Regions from separate parts of the Leclercia adecarboxylata genome, predicted to be linked through region 2. Evidence: predicted binding sites of a transcription regulator. Region 2 holds the regulator's gene; the other holds the start of a gene.
What was found. Region 2 encodes sigma-54, which starts transcription at its own class of promoters, with help from an activator protein. Its sites were predicted from a motif close to GTTGGCACANNTTTCGCTNT; they were not measured.

Region 1: the regulator sigma-54 is predicted to act here: its motif matches at 2,554-2,573, upstream of FHN83_RS18040 (amino acid ABC transporter substrate-binding protein).

What each region holds. Positions count from the first base shown of each region.
Region 1 is NZ_CP040889.1:3,413,060-3,420,482, reverse strand. It holds gene corC (CNNM family magnesium/cobalt transport protein CorC) at 8-886, shown strand; gene lnt (apolipoprotein N-acyltransferase) at 892-2,430, shown strand; gene FHN83_RS18040 (amino acid ABC transporter substrate-binding protein) at 2,846-3,754, shown strand; gene gltJ (glutamate/aspartate ABC transporter permease GltJ) at 3,913-4,653, shown strand; gene gltK (glutamate/aspartate ABC transporter permease GltK) at 4,653-5,327, shown strand; gene FHN83_RS18025 (amino acid ABC transporter ATP-binding protein) at 5,327-6,052, shown strand; gene rihA (pyrimidine-specific ribonucleoside hydrolase RihA) at 6,175-7,110, shown strand.
Region 2 is NZ_CP040889.1:1,521,450-1,528,872, forward strand. It holds gene kdsD (arabinose-5-phosphate isomerase KdsD) at 1-174, shown strand, start outside; gene kdsC (3-deoxy-manno-octulosonate-8-phosphatase KdsC) at 189-755, shown strand; gene lptC (LPS export ABC transporter periplasmic protein LptC) at 752-1,327, shown strand; gene lptA (lipopolysaccharide ABC transporter substrate-binding protein LptA) at 1,296-1,850, shown strand; gene lptB (LPS export ABC transporter ATP-binding protein) at 1,857-2,582, shown strand; gene rpoN (RNA polymerase factor sigma-54) at 2,630-4,063, shown strand; gene hpf (ribosome hibernation promoting factor) at 4,086-4,373, shown strand; gene ptsN (PTS IIA-like nitrogen regulatory protein PtsN) at 4,456-4,947, shown strand; gene rapZ (RNase adapter RapZ) at 4,993-5,847, shown strand; gene npr (PTS phosphocarrier protein NPr) at 5,844-6,116, shown strand; gene mtgA (monofunctional biosynthetic peptidoglycan transglycosylase) at 6,113-6,838, opposite strand; gene elbB (isoprenoid biosynthesis glyoxalase ElbB) at 6,835-7,423, opposite strand, start outside.

The sequences.
Region 1 (7,423 bases), 1.9 Mb from region 2:
AAACGCCATGAGCGACGACAATTCACACAGTAGCGACACACCAAACAGCAAAAAAGGATTTTTCTCCCTCCTTCTGAGCCAGCTGTTCCACGGGGAACCTAAAAACCGTGACGACCTTCTGGAGCTCATCCGTGACTCCGGGCAAAACGAGCTTATCGATGAGGATACGCGCGAGATGCTCGAAGGGGTAATGGACATCGCCGACCAGCGCGTTCGCGATATCATGATCCCGCGTTCCCAGATGATTACCCTGAAACGCAACCAGACCCTGGACGAGTGCCTCGATGTCATTATCGAATCCGCTCACTCGCGTTTCCCGGTGATCAGCGAAGACAAAGATCACATCGAAGGGATTTTGATGGCTAAAGATCTGCTGCCGTTTATGCTCAGCGATTCCGAAGCCTTCAGCATGGAAAAAGTGTTACGCCCGGCGGTGGTTGTTCCGGAGAGCAAGCGTGTTGACCGCATGCTGAAAGAGTTCCGCTCCCAGCGCTACCACATGGCGATTGTTATCGATGAATTTGGCGGTGTTTCGGGCCTGGTCACCATCGAAGATATTCTTGAACTGATCGTGGGTGAAATCGAAGACGAATATGACGAAGAAGAGGATATCGACTTCCGTCAGCTTAGCCGCCACACCTGGACCGTGCGTGCGCTCGCCCCAATCGAAGATTTCAATGACACCTTCGGGACCCACTTCAGCGATGAAGAGGTGGATACCATCGGCGGGCTGGTAATGCAGGCGTTTGGTCACCTGCCGGCGCGTGGCGAGACCGTGGAAATAGACGGTTACCAGTTCAAGGTGGCGATGGCCGACAGTCGACGTATTATTCAGGTTCATGTAAGAATGCCGGACGATGCTCCGCAACCCACACTGGATGATTGATTTAAATGGCATTTGCCCCACTGTTTGAACGCCAGCGCACGCGTTTGCTACTGGCGCTGATCCTCGGAGCCAGCGGTACGCTGGCTTTTTCCCCTTACGACTTCTGGCCTGCTGCCCTGCTCTCCCTGATGGGACTTCAGGGGCTGACGCTTAACCGACGCCCTGTTCAGGCGGCGGCGATTGGCTATTTCTGGGGTCTGGGCCTGTTTGGCGCCGGTATTAACTGGGTTTACGTCAGCATTGCCCAGTTTGGCGGCATGCCAGGCCCGGTGAACGTCTTCCTCGTCGTGCTGCTGGCGGCGTACCTCTCGCTGTACACCGGTCTGTTCGCCGGGATCCTCTCGCGCCTGTGGCCGAAAACCAGCTGGCTGCGTGTGGCCATTGCCGCCCCGGTGGTCTGGCAGGTAACCGAGTTCCTGCGCGGCTGGGTGCTGACCGGGTTTCCGTGGCTGCAGTTTGGCTACAGCCAGATAGACGGCCCGCTGAAAGGGCTGGCGCCGGTGATGGGCGTCGAGGCGATCAACTTCCTGCTGATGGTGGTGAGTGGCCTGCTGGTGCTGGCGCTGGTGCAGCGCAACTGGCGACCGCTGGTGATGGCTCTGGTGCTCTTTGCCCTGCCTTTCCCGCTGCGTTATATCCAGTGGTTCACTCTTGAACCGGAACGCGCAACCCAGGTGTCGATGGTTCAGGGCGATATCCCTCAGTCGCTGAAATGGGATGAAGGCCAGCTGCTCAACACCCTGAAAATTTATCTGGATGCCACCCAGAAAGAGATGGGCAAATCCCAGCTGATTATCTGGCCGGAGTCGGCAATTCCGGATCTGGAGATTAACCAGCAGCGTTTTCTTGCCATGATGGACGATCTGCTGCGGGCGCGAAACTCCACCCTGATAACCGGTATCGTTGACGCGCGTCTGAACAAGCAAAACCGTTACGACACCTACAACACCATCATTACGCTTGGGAAAGACAACCCGTACAGCTACGAGTCGACTAACCGCTACAACAAGAATCACCTGGTACCTTTTGGTGAGTTTGTGCCGCTGGAGTCGATTCTGCGTCCGCTGGCACCGTTCTTCGATCTGCCGATGTCCTCCTTTAGCCGGGGTTCTTACGTTCAGCCTCAGCTGAGCGCACACGGATTTCTGCTGACCGCCGCCATCTGCTACGAGATCATCCTGGGTGAACAGGTGCGGGATAATTTCCGCCCGAACACCGACTACCTGTTGACTATCTCTAACGATGCCTGGTTCGGTAAGTCGATTGGTCCATGGCAGCACTTCCAGATGGCGCGGATGCGCTCTCTGGAGCTGGCGCGTCCTCTGCTGCGCAGCACCAACAACGGTATCACTGCCGTGATTGGCCCGCAGGGCGAAATTCAGGCCATGCTCCCGCAGTTCACCCGCGACGTACTGACGGCAAAAGTCACGCCCGCCACGGGGCTGACGCCGTACGCCCGCACCGGCAACTGGCCGCTGTGGATCCTCACCGCCCTGTTCGGTTTCGGCGCTTTGCTGATGAGTTTGCGCCAGCGTCGTAAGTAGCTTTTTCCCCCTCACCCTAACCCTCTCCCCTTAGGGGAGAGGGGATCGTCCTTGCATATTTGCCCCATCCTGCTTGCCTTTCTCCCTCTCCCTTTCAGGGAGAGGGCCGGGGTGAGGGTTAATTCTGGCACGCCTGTTGCTTTATTTATTCACGTAAACGCGATTTGGCTTAATGTGAAACCTTGTCGCACCAGCATAGTTCACCGGTAGCACCGAAACGGTGCAACGAAAGATTTATGCCTCTGAATGGTGCGGCGCGCTTCGCAAAAATAAACAATAACGCAGCAAAATCTTTACATTAAGCCAAACTAAATGTTAACAAACATGTATAACACTGCACTCGTATCGCGCGAGCTATAACAACATCACACCGAATATCAATGCGTCTCTGGCGCTGATAAAAAAGGAGTTGGATATGCAATTACGTAAACTGGCCACAGCAATGCTGGTGATGGGATTGTCCGCAGGCGTGGTTCACGCTGAAGATGCTGCGCCGGCAGCAGGCGGCACCCTGGAAAAAATCGCTAAAAACGGCGTGATTGTGGTCGGCCACCGTGAGTCATCTGTTCCGTTCTCATACTACGACAACACGCAAAAAGTCGTGGGCTACTCACAGGATTACTCCAACGCGATCGTTGACGCGGTGAAGAAAAAGCTGAACAAACCGAATCTGGAAGTGAAGCTGATCCCAATCACTTCACAAAACCGTATCCCGCTGCTGCAAAACGGCACCTTCGATTTTGAGTGTGGCTCCACCACCAACAACCTTGAGCGTCAAAAACAGGCTGCCTTCTCCGACACGATCTTCGTGGTGGGTACCCGACTGCTGACCAAAAAAGGCGGCGAGATTAAAGACTTTGCCGACCTGAAAGGCAAAGCGGTGGTTGTGACCTCCGGTACCACCTCTGAAGTTCTGCTGCACAAGCTGAATGAAGAGAAGAAAATGGACATGCGTATCATCAGCGCCAAAGACCACGGTGACTCTTTCCGTACCCTGGAAAGCGGCCGCGCAGTTGCCTTTATGATGGATGATGCCCTGCTGGCCGGTGAACGTGCTAAAGCGAAGAAACCAGACAACTGGGAGATCGTGGGCACCGCGCAGTCCAAAGAGGCCTACGGCTGCATGATGCGTAAAGACGATGCGGAATTTAAGAAACTGGTCGATGACACCATCGCTCAGGTTCAGACCTCTGGCGACGCGGAAAAATGGTTCGATAAGTGGTTCAAGAACCCAATCCCACCAAAGAATCTGAACATGAACTTTGAACTGTCTGACGACATGAAAGCACTGTTTAAAGAACCGAATGACAAGGCACTTAACTAATTAGAACCACTAAGGGGCGGGATCTCCTGCCCTCTCGATTGTCGGGAAGCGCGGACAGACTAAACGTTGAGTGGTCGTTCCCCACTCAGCGCGAACATTAAAGCTTCTCACCAATCTTCGAGGGTAGCGCTGCTACCCTTTTTTTTCTGGAGTTTACTATGTCAATTGACTGGAACTGGGGCATTTTCCTGCAGCAAGCCCCGTTCGGCAACACCACCTATCTTGGCTGGCTGTGGAGCGGTTTTCAGGTCACGGTCGCACTGTCGATCACCGCCTGGATTATTGCGTTTCTCGTCGGCTCGTTGTTCGGTATTTTACGTACCGTCCCTAACCGTTTTCTCTCTTCGCTGGGAACCCTCTACGTCGAACTGTTCCGTAACGTTCCGTTAATCGTGCAGTTCTTTACCTGGTATCTGGTCATTCCTGAACTGTTGCCGGAAGATATCGGCATGTGGTTCAAATCTGAACTGGATCCGAACGTTCAGTTCTTTGTCTCCTCGATGCTCTGCCTCGGCCTGTTTACCGCTGCCCGTGTTTGTGAGCAGGTACGTGCGGCGATCCAGTCGCTGCCACGCGGACAAAAAAATGCCGCACTGGCGATGGGTCTGACCCTGCCGCAGGCTTACCGCTATGTTCTGCTGCCGAATGCCTATCGCGTGATTGTGCCGCCGATGACCTCGGAGATGATGAACCTGGTGAAAAACTCGGCCATCGCCTCCACGATCGGTCTGGTGGATATGGCCGCGCAGGCGGGTAAACTGCTGGACTATTCCGCCCACGCGTGGGAATCCTTTACCGCCATTACCCTGGCGTACGTGCTGATTAACGCTGTGATTATGCTGGTGATGAACCTGGTCGAACGTAAAGTTCGCCTGCCGGGCAACCTGGGGGGCAAATAATGTACGAGTTTGACTGGAGTTCTATTGTTCCTTCCCTGCCCTACCTGATTGATGGGCTGATTATCACCCTGAAGATCACCCTGACGGCGGTGGTGGTCGGGATTGTCTGGGGTACGCTGCTGGCGGTGATGCGCCTGTCGAGCTTTAAGCCTGTCGCCTGGTTTGCAACGGCCTACGTCAACGTGTTTCGTTCCATCCCGCTGGTGATGGTGCTGCTGTGGTTCTATCTCATCGTACCCGGTCTGCTGCAGGACGTGCTTGGCCTGTCGCCGAAATCTGACATCCGCCTGATCTCGGCGATGGTGGCCTTCTCCATGTTTGAGGCGGCGTACTACTCGGAGATTATCCGTGCCGGGATCCAGAGTATCTCCCGCGGGCAGTCCAGCGCCGCGCTGGCGTTAGGCATGACCCACTGGCAGTCGATGAAGCTCATCATTCTGCCGCAGGCGTTCCGCGCCATGGTTCCGCTGCTGCTGACCCAGGGCATCGTATTGTTCCAGGACACCTCGCTGGTGTATGTACTGAGCCTGGCAGACTTCTTCCGTACCGCCTCTACCATCGGCGAGCGCGATGGTACTCAGGTTGAGATGATCCTGTTCGCAGGTGCGGTCTATTTTGCAATTAGTTTAAGTGCGTCGCTGTTGGTCAGCTGGCTGAAGAAAAGGACAGTGTAATGATTTCCCTGAAAAATGTTTCTAAATGGTATGGGCACTTTCAGGTGCTGACCGACTGCTCCACGGAAGTGAAAAAGGGCGAGGTGGTGGTGGTTTGCGGGCCGTCCGGCTCCGGTAAATCCACGCTGATCAAAACCGTGAACGGCCTTGAGCCAGTGCAGCAGGGCGAGATCACCGTCAACGGCACCAAAGTGAATGACAAGAAAACCAACCTGGCGAAGCTGCGCTCCAACGTCGGGATGGTGTTCCAGCACTTTGAACTGTTCCCGCATCTGTCGATCATTGAGAACCTGACCCTGGCCCAGGTAAAAGTCCTCAAGCGCGACAAAGCAGCAGCACGCGAGAAAGGCCTGAAACTGCTTGAGCGCGTAGGGCTTTCTGCACATGCCGATAAGTTCCCGGCGCAGCTCTCCGGCGGCCAGCAGCAGCGCGTGGCGATTGCCCGCGCGCTGTGTATGGATCCGGTGGCCATGCTGTTTGATGAACCCACGTCGGCACTCGATCCTGAGATGATCAACGAGGTACTGGACGTCATGGTTGAGCTGGCCAATGAAGGGATGACCATGATGGTGGTGACCCACGAAATGGGCTTTGCGCGTAAAGTGGCGAACCGCGTCATCTTTATGGATGAAGGCAAAATCGTCGAGGATTCGGCCAAGGAAGATTTCTTTGCCAACCCTCAGTCCGAACGCGCTAAAGACTTCCTCGCCAAAATTCTGCATTAATCCCTCTGGTGCGCAATCGCTCAGATTGCGCACCGCTTCACGCTTTTCATCTGTTTGCCTCGTCTGCTCCTCTCTTCAGCGTTAGCCTTGTCACAAAACAACACTGAGAAATGGAGAATTCAATGGCACTACCTATTATCCTCGATTGCGACCCGGGTCATGATGACGCGATCGCTCTCGTCCTCGCCCTCGCCTCACCGGAACTGGAACTCAAGGCGGTGACCTCTTCTGCCGGAAACCAGACTCCGGACAAAACCCTGCGCAACGTGCTGCGAATGCTGACGCTTTTAAAACGCAGCGATATTCCGGTGGCAGGCGGCGCCTCTAAGCCTCTGATGCGCGATTTGATTATTGCCGACAACGTGCACGGTGAAAGCGGTCTTGATGGCCCTGCCCTGCCTGAGCCCGATTTTGCCCCGCAGGATTGCACGGCCGTGGAACTGATGGCAAAGGTACTGCGTAAAAGCCCTGAACCGGTGACGCTGGTGGCAACCGGCCCGCAGACTAACGTCGCTCTGCTGTTGAACGCTCACCCTGAACTGCACGCAAAAATCGCCCGGATTGTGATCATGGGCGGCGCGATGGGGCTGGGCAACTGGACGCCCGCGGCGGAATTCAACATTTATGTCGACCCCGAAGCCGCCGAAATCGTTTTTCAGTCCGGCATCCCGGTAGTAATGGCCGGGCTGGATGTGACGCACAAGGCGCAAATTATGGCGGAGGATATCGAGCGTTGTCGCCGTATTGGTAACCCGGTGGCGACCACAGTGGCGGAGCTGCTGGACTTCTTTATGGAGTACCATAAAACCGAGAAATGGGGTTTTCACGGGGCGCCATTGCACGATCCCTGTACCATCGCCTGGCTACTTAAACCCGATATGTTCACCGCTATCGAGCGCTGGGTTGGCGTCGAGACGCAGGGGAAATATACCCAGGGTATGACCGTCGTGGATTATTACTTTTTAACCGGTAACTCCCCTAACGCCACGGTGTTAACAGATATAAACCGTGCCGCCTTTGTTGATCTGCTGGCGCAGCGACTTGCATTCTACAATTAATTCAGAAACCTGCGCTCTTGTCCCAGGACCAGAGCGCAGAGATGAATCATTCAGCACATCTATTAAGATCATAATTTCAGCTATCAATTCATAAAGAATTAAGAAAAAGACACGTAGCAACGCGCTAGCGCTTTCGCTATTATCCCTCATCTTTTTATAAAGGTATCACCCCAGTAAATTTTCAGTAAGTAAATCGGAATTAAGTACTCCTCAAAATATAATTCACTTTATTTCTATTATTATTCCGATAACCTCGACTATAAAAACGGCGTTAATTCAGGGATGGAACTCTGAATGATTAAGTCATTAAATC
Region 2 (7,423 bases):
GGTATCGCCGATGTCATGACCACAGGCGGCATTCGGGTGCGTTCCGGCACGCTTGCCGTCGAAGTGCTGAACCTGATGCAGTCCCGCCATATCACCTCCGTTATGGTTGCAGATGGCGACCAGTTGCTGGGTGTGGTACATATGCATGATCTTCTGCGCGCTGGCGTAGTGTAATGAAGGATAAGACAATGATTAATACGGGTGCTTCCCTTGCAACCTGTTATGGCCCGGTAAGTGCGCAAATGATGTCGCAAGCTGAAAAGATTCGCCTGCTGATCCTGGATGTGGATGGCGTGCTCTCTGATGGTCTGGTTTATATGGGCAATGATGGCGAAGAGCTGAAAGCGTTCAACGTACGTGATGGCTACGGCATTCGCTGTGCCCTGACGTCTGGCATAGAAGTTGCCATCATTACCGGACGTAAGGCTAAACTGGTAGAAGATCGGTGCGAAACGCTGGGCATTACACATCTCTATCAGGGGCAATCCGATAAGATGGTCGCTTTCAGGGACTTACTTGGTAAACTTGCCATTGCGCCGGAAAATATCGCCTATGTCGGAGACGATCTTATTGACTGGCCAGTAATGGCAGAAGTGGGACTCAGCATCGCCGTGGCCGATGCCCATCCGCTTTTGATCCCGCGCGCTGACTATGTCACCCGTATCAACGGTGGCCGTGGCGCAGTACGAGAAGTCTGCGACCTGTTGCTGCTGGCGCAAGGTAAGCTTGATGAGGCCAAAGGGCAATCGATATGAGTAAAACCAGACGTTGGGTTATTATTCTGCTAACGCTTGTTGCACTGGTACTGATTGGCGTGAATCTCGCTGACCGGGACGACGAACAAGCGCCGACGGTCAACACGAACGATCCGACGTATAAAAGCGATCACAGCGATACCGTCGTTTACAGCCCCGAAGGGGCGCTGAATTACCGCCTTATCGCTCAGCACGTTGAGTATTTTTCCGAACAGGGCGTCTCGTGGTTTACCCAACCGGTGATGACCACGTTTGATACCAATAAGATCCCGACGTGGTCGATTAAATCAGACCGGGCAAAACTGACGAATGACCGTATGCTTTATCTGTATGGTCATGTTGAAGTGAATGCGCTGACCGCCGATTCGCAGCTGCGCAAAATCACAACCGATAACGCACAGATAAACCTTGTGACGCAGGATGTAACCTCGCAGGATCTGGTTACGTTATACGGCACAACATTTAATTCCAGCGGTCTGAGAATGCGCGGGAACTTACGCAGCAAGAACGCAGAGCTGATTGAAAAGGTTAGAACCTCCTATGAAATTCCAAGCAAACAAACTCAGCCTTAATAGTGTTATAGCCGGCGCGCTGCTGGCCCTCAGCCTTCCTGCGCTTGCTGTGACGGGTGATACCGAGCAGCCGATCCATATCGAATCTGACACGCAATCACTCGATATGCAGGGCAACGTGGTGACCTTTACCGGCAATGTGGTCGTGACTCAGGGCACCATCAAAATCAACGCCGATAAAGTCGTGGTGACGCGTCCTGGCGGTGAGGACGGAAAAGAGATTATCGATGGCTACGGCAACCCGGCCACCTTCTACCAGATGCAGGATAACGGTAAGCCGGTGAAAGGCCACGCTTCCCAGATGCACTACGAGCTGGCGAAAGATTTTGTGATTCTTACCGGTAATGCGTACCTGGAGCAGCTCGACAGCAACATCACGGGCGACAAGATCACTTACCTGGTTAAAGAACAAAAAATGCAGGCCTTCAGTGAAAAAGGCAAACGCGTGACTACCGTACTGGTTCCATCGCAGCTGCAGGACAAAAACAGCACTCAGGCCCCGGCACAGAAAAAGAGTAACTAATTCGTTATGGCAACATTAACTGCAAAGAATCTCGCCAAAGCCTATAAGGGCCGCCGCGTAGTGGAAGATGTCAGTTTGACCGTTAACTCCGGCGAGATTGTCGGCCTGTTGGGTCCTAACGGTGCGGGTAAAACCACCACGTTTTACATGGTTGTGGGCATTGTGCCGCGCGATGCGGGTAACATCATCATTGATGATGAAGATATCAGCCTGCTGCCCCTGCACGCGCGTGCGCGTCGCGGCATCGGCTATCTGCCGCAGGAAGCCTCGATTTTTCGCCGTCTGAGCGTTTACGACAACCTGATGGCCGTACTGCAGATCCGCGATGATTTGACCTCTGAGCAGCGTCAGGATCGCGCCAACGAGCTGATGGAAGAGTTCCATATTGAGCACCTGCGCGACAGCCTGGGTCAGGCGCTTTCCGGTGGTGAACGCCGCCGTGTGGAAATTGCCCGCGCGCTGGCAGCCAATCCGAAATTTATTCTGCTCGATGAACCTTTTGCCGGTGTAGACCCGATTTCGGTTATTGATATCAAACGTATTATTGAGCATCTGCGGGACAGTGGTCTTGGCGTTCTTATCACCGACCACAACGTGCGCGAAACGCTGGCGGTGTGTGAGCGTGCTTATATCGTCAGCCAGGGCCATCTTATCGCCCACGGTACCCCGCAGCAGATCCTCGAAGACGATCATGTTAAGCGCGTGTACCTTGGGGAAGACTTCAGACTCTGATAGGGTAGAAGCTAAGTCTCGCGTAAACGGAGAAAAATGCTCTGAACATGAAGCAAGGTTTGCAATTAAGGCTCAGCCAACAGCTGGCCATGACGCCGCAGTTACAACAGGCCATTCGTCTGTTGCAGCTGTCGACGCTGGAACTTCAGCAGGAGCTCCAGCAAGCGCTGGACAGTAACCCCCTCCTCGAGCAAACCGATCTTCACGACGAGGTAGAAACTCAGCAAACCCAGGATAACGAAACCCTCGACACGGTTGATGCGTTAGAGCAGAAAGAGATGCCTGACGAACTCCCGCTCGATGCCAGCTGGGATGAGATCTACACCGCCGGAACCCCATCCGGCACGCGGGCAGACTATCAGGATGACGAGTTACCGGTGTATCAGGGTGAAACCACCCAGTCGCTGCAGGATTACCTGATGTGGCAGGTGGAGCTGACGCCGTTTTCCGATACCGATCGTGCCATCGCCACCTCCATTGTGGATGCCGTCGATGAGACCGGCTATTTGACCGTGTCGCTGGACGATATCCTGGAGAGCATCGGCGACGATGATATTGAGATTGAAGAGGTCGAAGCGGTTCTGAAACGCGTGCAGCGTTTTGACCCGATCGGCGTCGCCGCGCGCGATTTGCGCGATTGTCTGCTGATTCAGCTTTCGCAGTTTGTGAAAGAGACCCCGTGGCTGGAAGAGGCCCGGCTTATCATCAGCGAACATCTGGATCTGCTGGCCAACCACGACTTCCGTTCACTGATGCGTGTGACGCGACTGAAAGAAGAGGTGCTGAAAGAAGCGGTCAATCTGATTCAGTCGCTGGATCCGCGCCCGGGGCAGTCCATCCAGACCAGCGAGCCCGAGTATGTCATTCCTGATGTGCTGGTGCGTAAGCATAACGGTCTGTGGACCGTGGAGCTGAATTCCGACAGCATCCCCCGCCTGCAAATTAATCAGCAGTACGCCTCAATGTGCACCAGCTCCCGCAACGACTCGGATAACCAGTTTATCCGCAGCAATCTGCAGGAGGCACGCTGGCTGATCAAAAGCCTGGAGAGCCGCAATGATACCCTGCTGCGCGTCAGCCGCTGCATCGTCGAGCAGCAGCAGGCGTTTTTTGAGCAGGGTGAAGAGTTTATGAAGCCGATGGTGCTGGCCGATATTGCCCAGGCCGTCGAGATGCACGAATCGACAATTTCACGCGTGACGACGCAGAAGTATCTTCACAGCCCGCGCGGTATTTTTGAGCTTAAGTATTTTTTCTCCAGCCATGTCAACACCGAAGGCGGCGGCGAAGCCTCGTCGACGGCGATCCGGGCGCTGGTGAAAAAGTTAATCGCCGCGGAAAACCCCGCGAAACCACTGAGTGACAGTAAGTTGACCACCATGCTGTCCGAACAAGGTATCATGGTGGCACGCCGCACTGTTGCGAAGTATCGAGAGTCTTTATCCATTCCGCCGTCAAACCAGCGTAAACAACTGGTCTGACACAACCGATAAGGAAGACACTATGCAGCTCAACATCACTGGACATAACGTCGAGATCACTGAGGCCCTGCGCGATTTTGTGAATACTAAATTCGCCAAGCTCGAGCAGTATTTTGAGAGGATCAACCAGGTCTACGTTGTGTTAAAAGTGGAAAAAGTGACTCATATCTCGGATGCTACCCTGCACGTCAACGGGGGCGAAATCCATGCCAGTGCGGAAGGGCAGGACATGTACGCGGCTATCGACGGCTTGATCGACAAGCTGGCACGACAGCTAAACAAACATAAAGATAAACTGAAACAACACTAATTGTCCGGGCAGTTAACGGGTGCAGGTCGGCCTGTTGTGAAACACAACGGGCCCTTTGTACAGTTAGCGCTTAGGTGAAATTATGATGAATAACGATTCCACTCTACAACTGAGCAGTGTCCTTAATCAGGAATGTACCCGCAGTGCCGTTCACTGCCAGAGCAAAAAACGTGCGCTGGAGATCATCAGTGAACTGGCCGCAAAACAGCTGAGCCTGCCGCCACAAGTGGTCTTTGAAGCGATCCTGACCCGTGAGAAAATGGGCAGTACCGGCATCGGCAACGGCATCGCCATTCCCCATGGCAAACTGGAAGAGGATACTCTGCGTGCTGTAGGGGTGTTTGTTCAACTGGAAACACCTATCGCCTTTGATGCCATTGATAACCAGCCTGTCGATCTGCTGTTTGCCCTGCTGGTGCCAGCCGATCAGACTAAAACGCATCTGCATACGCTTTCGCTGGTGGCCAAACGTCTGGCGGATAAAACCATCTGTCGCCGTTTGCGTGCGGCGCAGAGCGACGAAGAGCTCTATCAAATTATTACGGAAACGGAAGGCAATCAGGATGATGCGTAATCGGGTGATGGCTTTGACATCTGTAGTCCTGAGGAGAAACGGTACATGGTGCTGATGATCGTCAGCGGGCGTTCGGGGTCCGGAAAATCGGTCGCCCTGCGCGCGCTGGAAGATATGGGCTTTTACTGCGTGGATAACCTGCCGGTGGTGCTGCTGCCCGACCTGGCGCGTTCGCTGGCGGATCGGCAGATTTCTGCCGCGGTCAGCATCGACGTTCGTAATATGCCTGAATCGCCGGAGATCTTTGAGCAGGCGATGAGCAGCTTGCCGGAAGCATTTTCACCTCAGCTTCTGTTCCTTGACGCCGATCGCAACACGCTGATCCGTCGCTACAGCGATACCCGCCGCCTGCATCCGCTCTCCAGCAAAAACCTGTCGCTGGAAAGCGCTATCGACCAGGAGAGCGATTTGCTGGAGCCGCTGCGCTCCCGCGCCGATCTGATCGTCGACACCTCTGAAATGTCGGTCCATGAACTGGCGGAGATGCTGCGTACCCGTCTGCTGGGCAAACGCGAACGCGAACTGACGATGGTCTTTGAATCGTTCGGCTTTAAGCACGGCATTCCAATCGATGCAGACTACGTGTTCGACGTGCGCTTCTTACCGAACCCGCACTGGGATCCGAAGCTGCGTCCGATGACCGGCCTCGATAAGCCCGTCGCCGCGTTCCTTGACAGACATACGGAAGTGCATAACTTTATCTATCAGACGCGCAGCTATCTTGAACTCTGGTTGCCAATGCTCGAGACAAACAATCGCAGCTACTTAACGGTGGCGATTGGCTGTACCGGGGGCAAACACCGTTCGGTCTATATTGCTGAGCAACTGGCTGACTATTTCCGCTCGCGCGGTAAAAACGTGCAGTCCCGTCATCGTACGCTGGAAAAACGTAAAACATGACCGTAAAGCAGACCGTTGAAATCACCAACAAGCTGGGCATGCACGCACGCCCGGCGATGAAGTTATTTGAACTGATGCAGGGGTTTGACGCGGAAGTTCTGCTGCGTAATGACGAAGGCACCGAAGCCGAAGCCAACAGCGTAATTGCTCTGCTGATGCTGGATTCGGCGAAGGGCCGTCAGATTGAAATCGAAGCCACCGGCCCGCAGGAAGTCGAGGCGCTGGCGGCGGTGATTGCGTTGTTTAACGCCGGATTTGATGAAGATTAATGCAGCTTATTAGCCTGCATAAAGCCTTCGCCACCCAGCTGGCGCATCTGGCGCAGGATCCACGCCTGACGGCTGCGTACATAGCCTGATGGCGCGCTGGCCTTAAAGCGGATCGGATTCGGTAACACAGCCGCCAGCAGCGCGGCCTCCGACGCCGTCAGACGGCTGGCTGGTTTGTTGAAATAGCGCTGCGACGCGGCTTCAACGCCAAACACACCCTCGCCAAACTCCGCGATATTCAGATAGACCGTCAGGATCCGTTTTTTACTCCACACCGTTTCGATACCCAGCGTCAGCCCGGCTTCAAAGCCCTTTCTTATCCAGCTGCGCCCGTCCCATAGAAACAGGTTTTTCGCCGTCTGCTGAGAAAGCGTCGATGCCCCCCGAATGCGGCTCTCGTTGCGCTCGTTATGCGCTAACGCCTTCTCAATCGCCCCGACGTCGAATCCCCAGTGTTCAGGGAATTTTTGATCTTCGGCGGCAATCACGGCCAGCCCCATCCAGGGAGAGATCTCATCCATACTCACCCAGTCAGAGTGGGCGATGTAGCTGAAATTGCCGCTCAGCCAGTTACCCAGCTGACGTTCAACCATCACCGCTGAAAACGGCACTGGCAGGAAGCTAAACAAGGCGATACCCCCGCCCCAGAAAACCGCCATGACCAGCAGAATGCGAATGACGATCCGTCTTAACCAGCCAGCTTTAGGACGCTTTAACCTCATTCAGCAAGCACCAGCACGCGGGTGACCAGCTTCTCGATACCCGTCGCGGCTTCCGCGATGGTTTGCGCCAGCATGTAAGCGGGCGTGGTCACGATCCTGTTCTCTTCATCGACCACGATATCGTCCACCGGACAAGGGATATGTTCACCGCCCATATCCTCAATGACCTCGGCGGTATCGATATCAGTCCCGATGGTCAGGCGCAGCGGTTTATCAAAAATGGCCGGCAGCATCGCGGGAGCGATACAGATAAAGCCCAGCGGCTTGCCTGCCTCATGCATCTGCAGGGCCAGCGCTTTTAAATCGTTATCTACCCGGCAGGCACTGCCCTGCCGGGCAAAATCACTCAGATTCTTGGCCGCACCAAAACCGCCCGGCACAATCAGCGCATCCAGTTCAGCGGCCAGGGCCTCGCTGAGCGGGCGAACCTCTCCACGTGCGATCCGTGCTGCCTCAACGAGGACATTACGGCTTTCGGCCATCGTTTCGCCGGTCAGGTGGTTGATCACGTCTGACTGGGCTTTATCCGGTGCAAAACAGACCGCTTCGGCACCGTTACGCGCCAGGGCCAGCAGCGTCAGAACG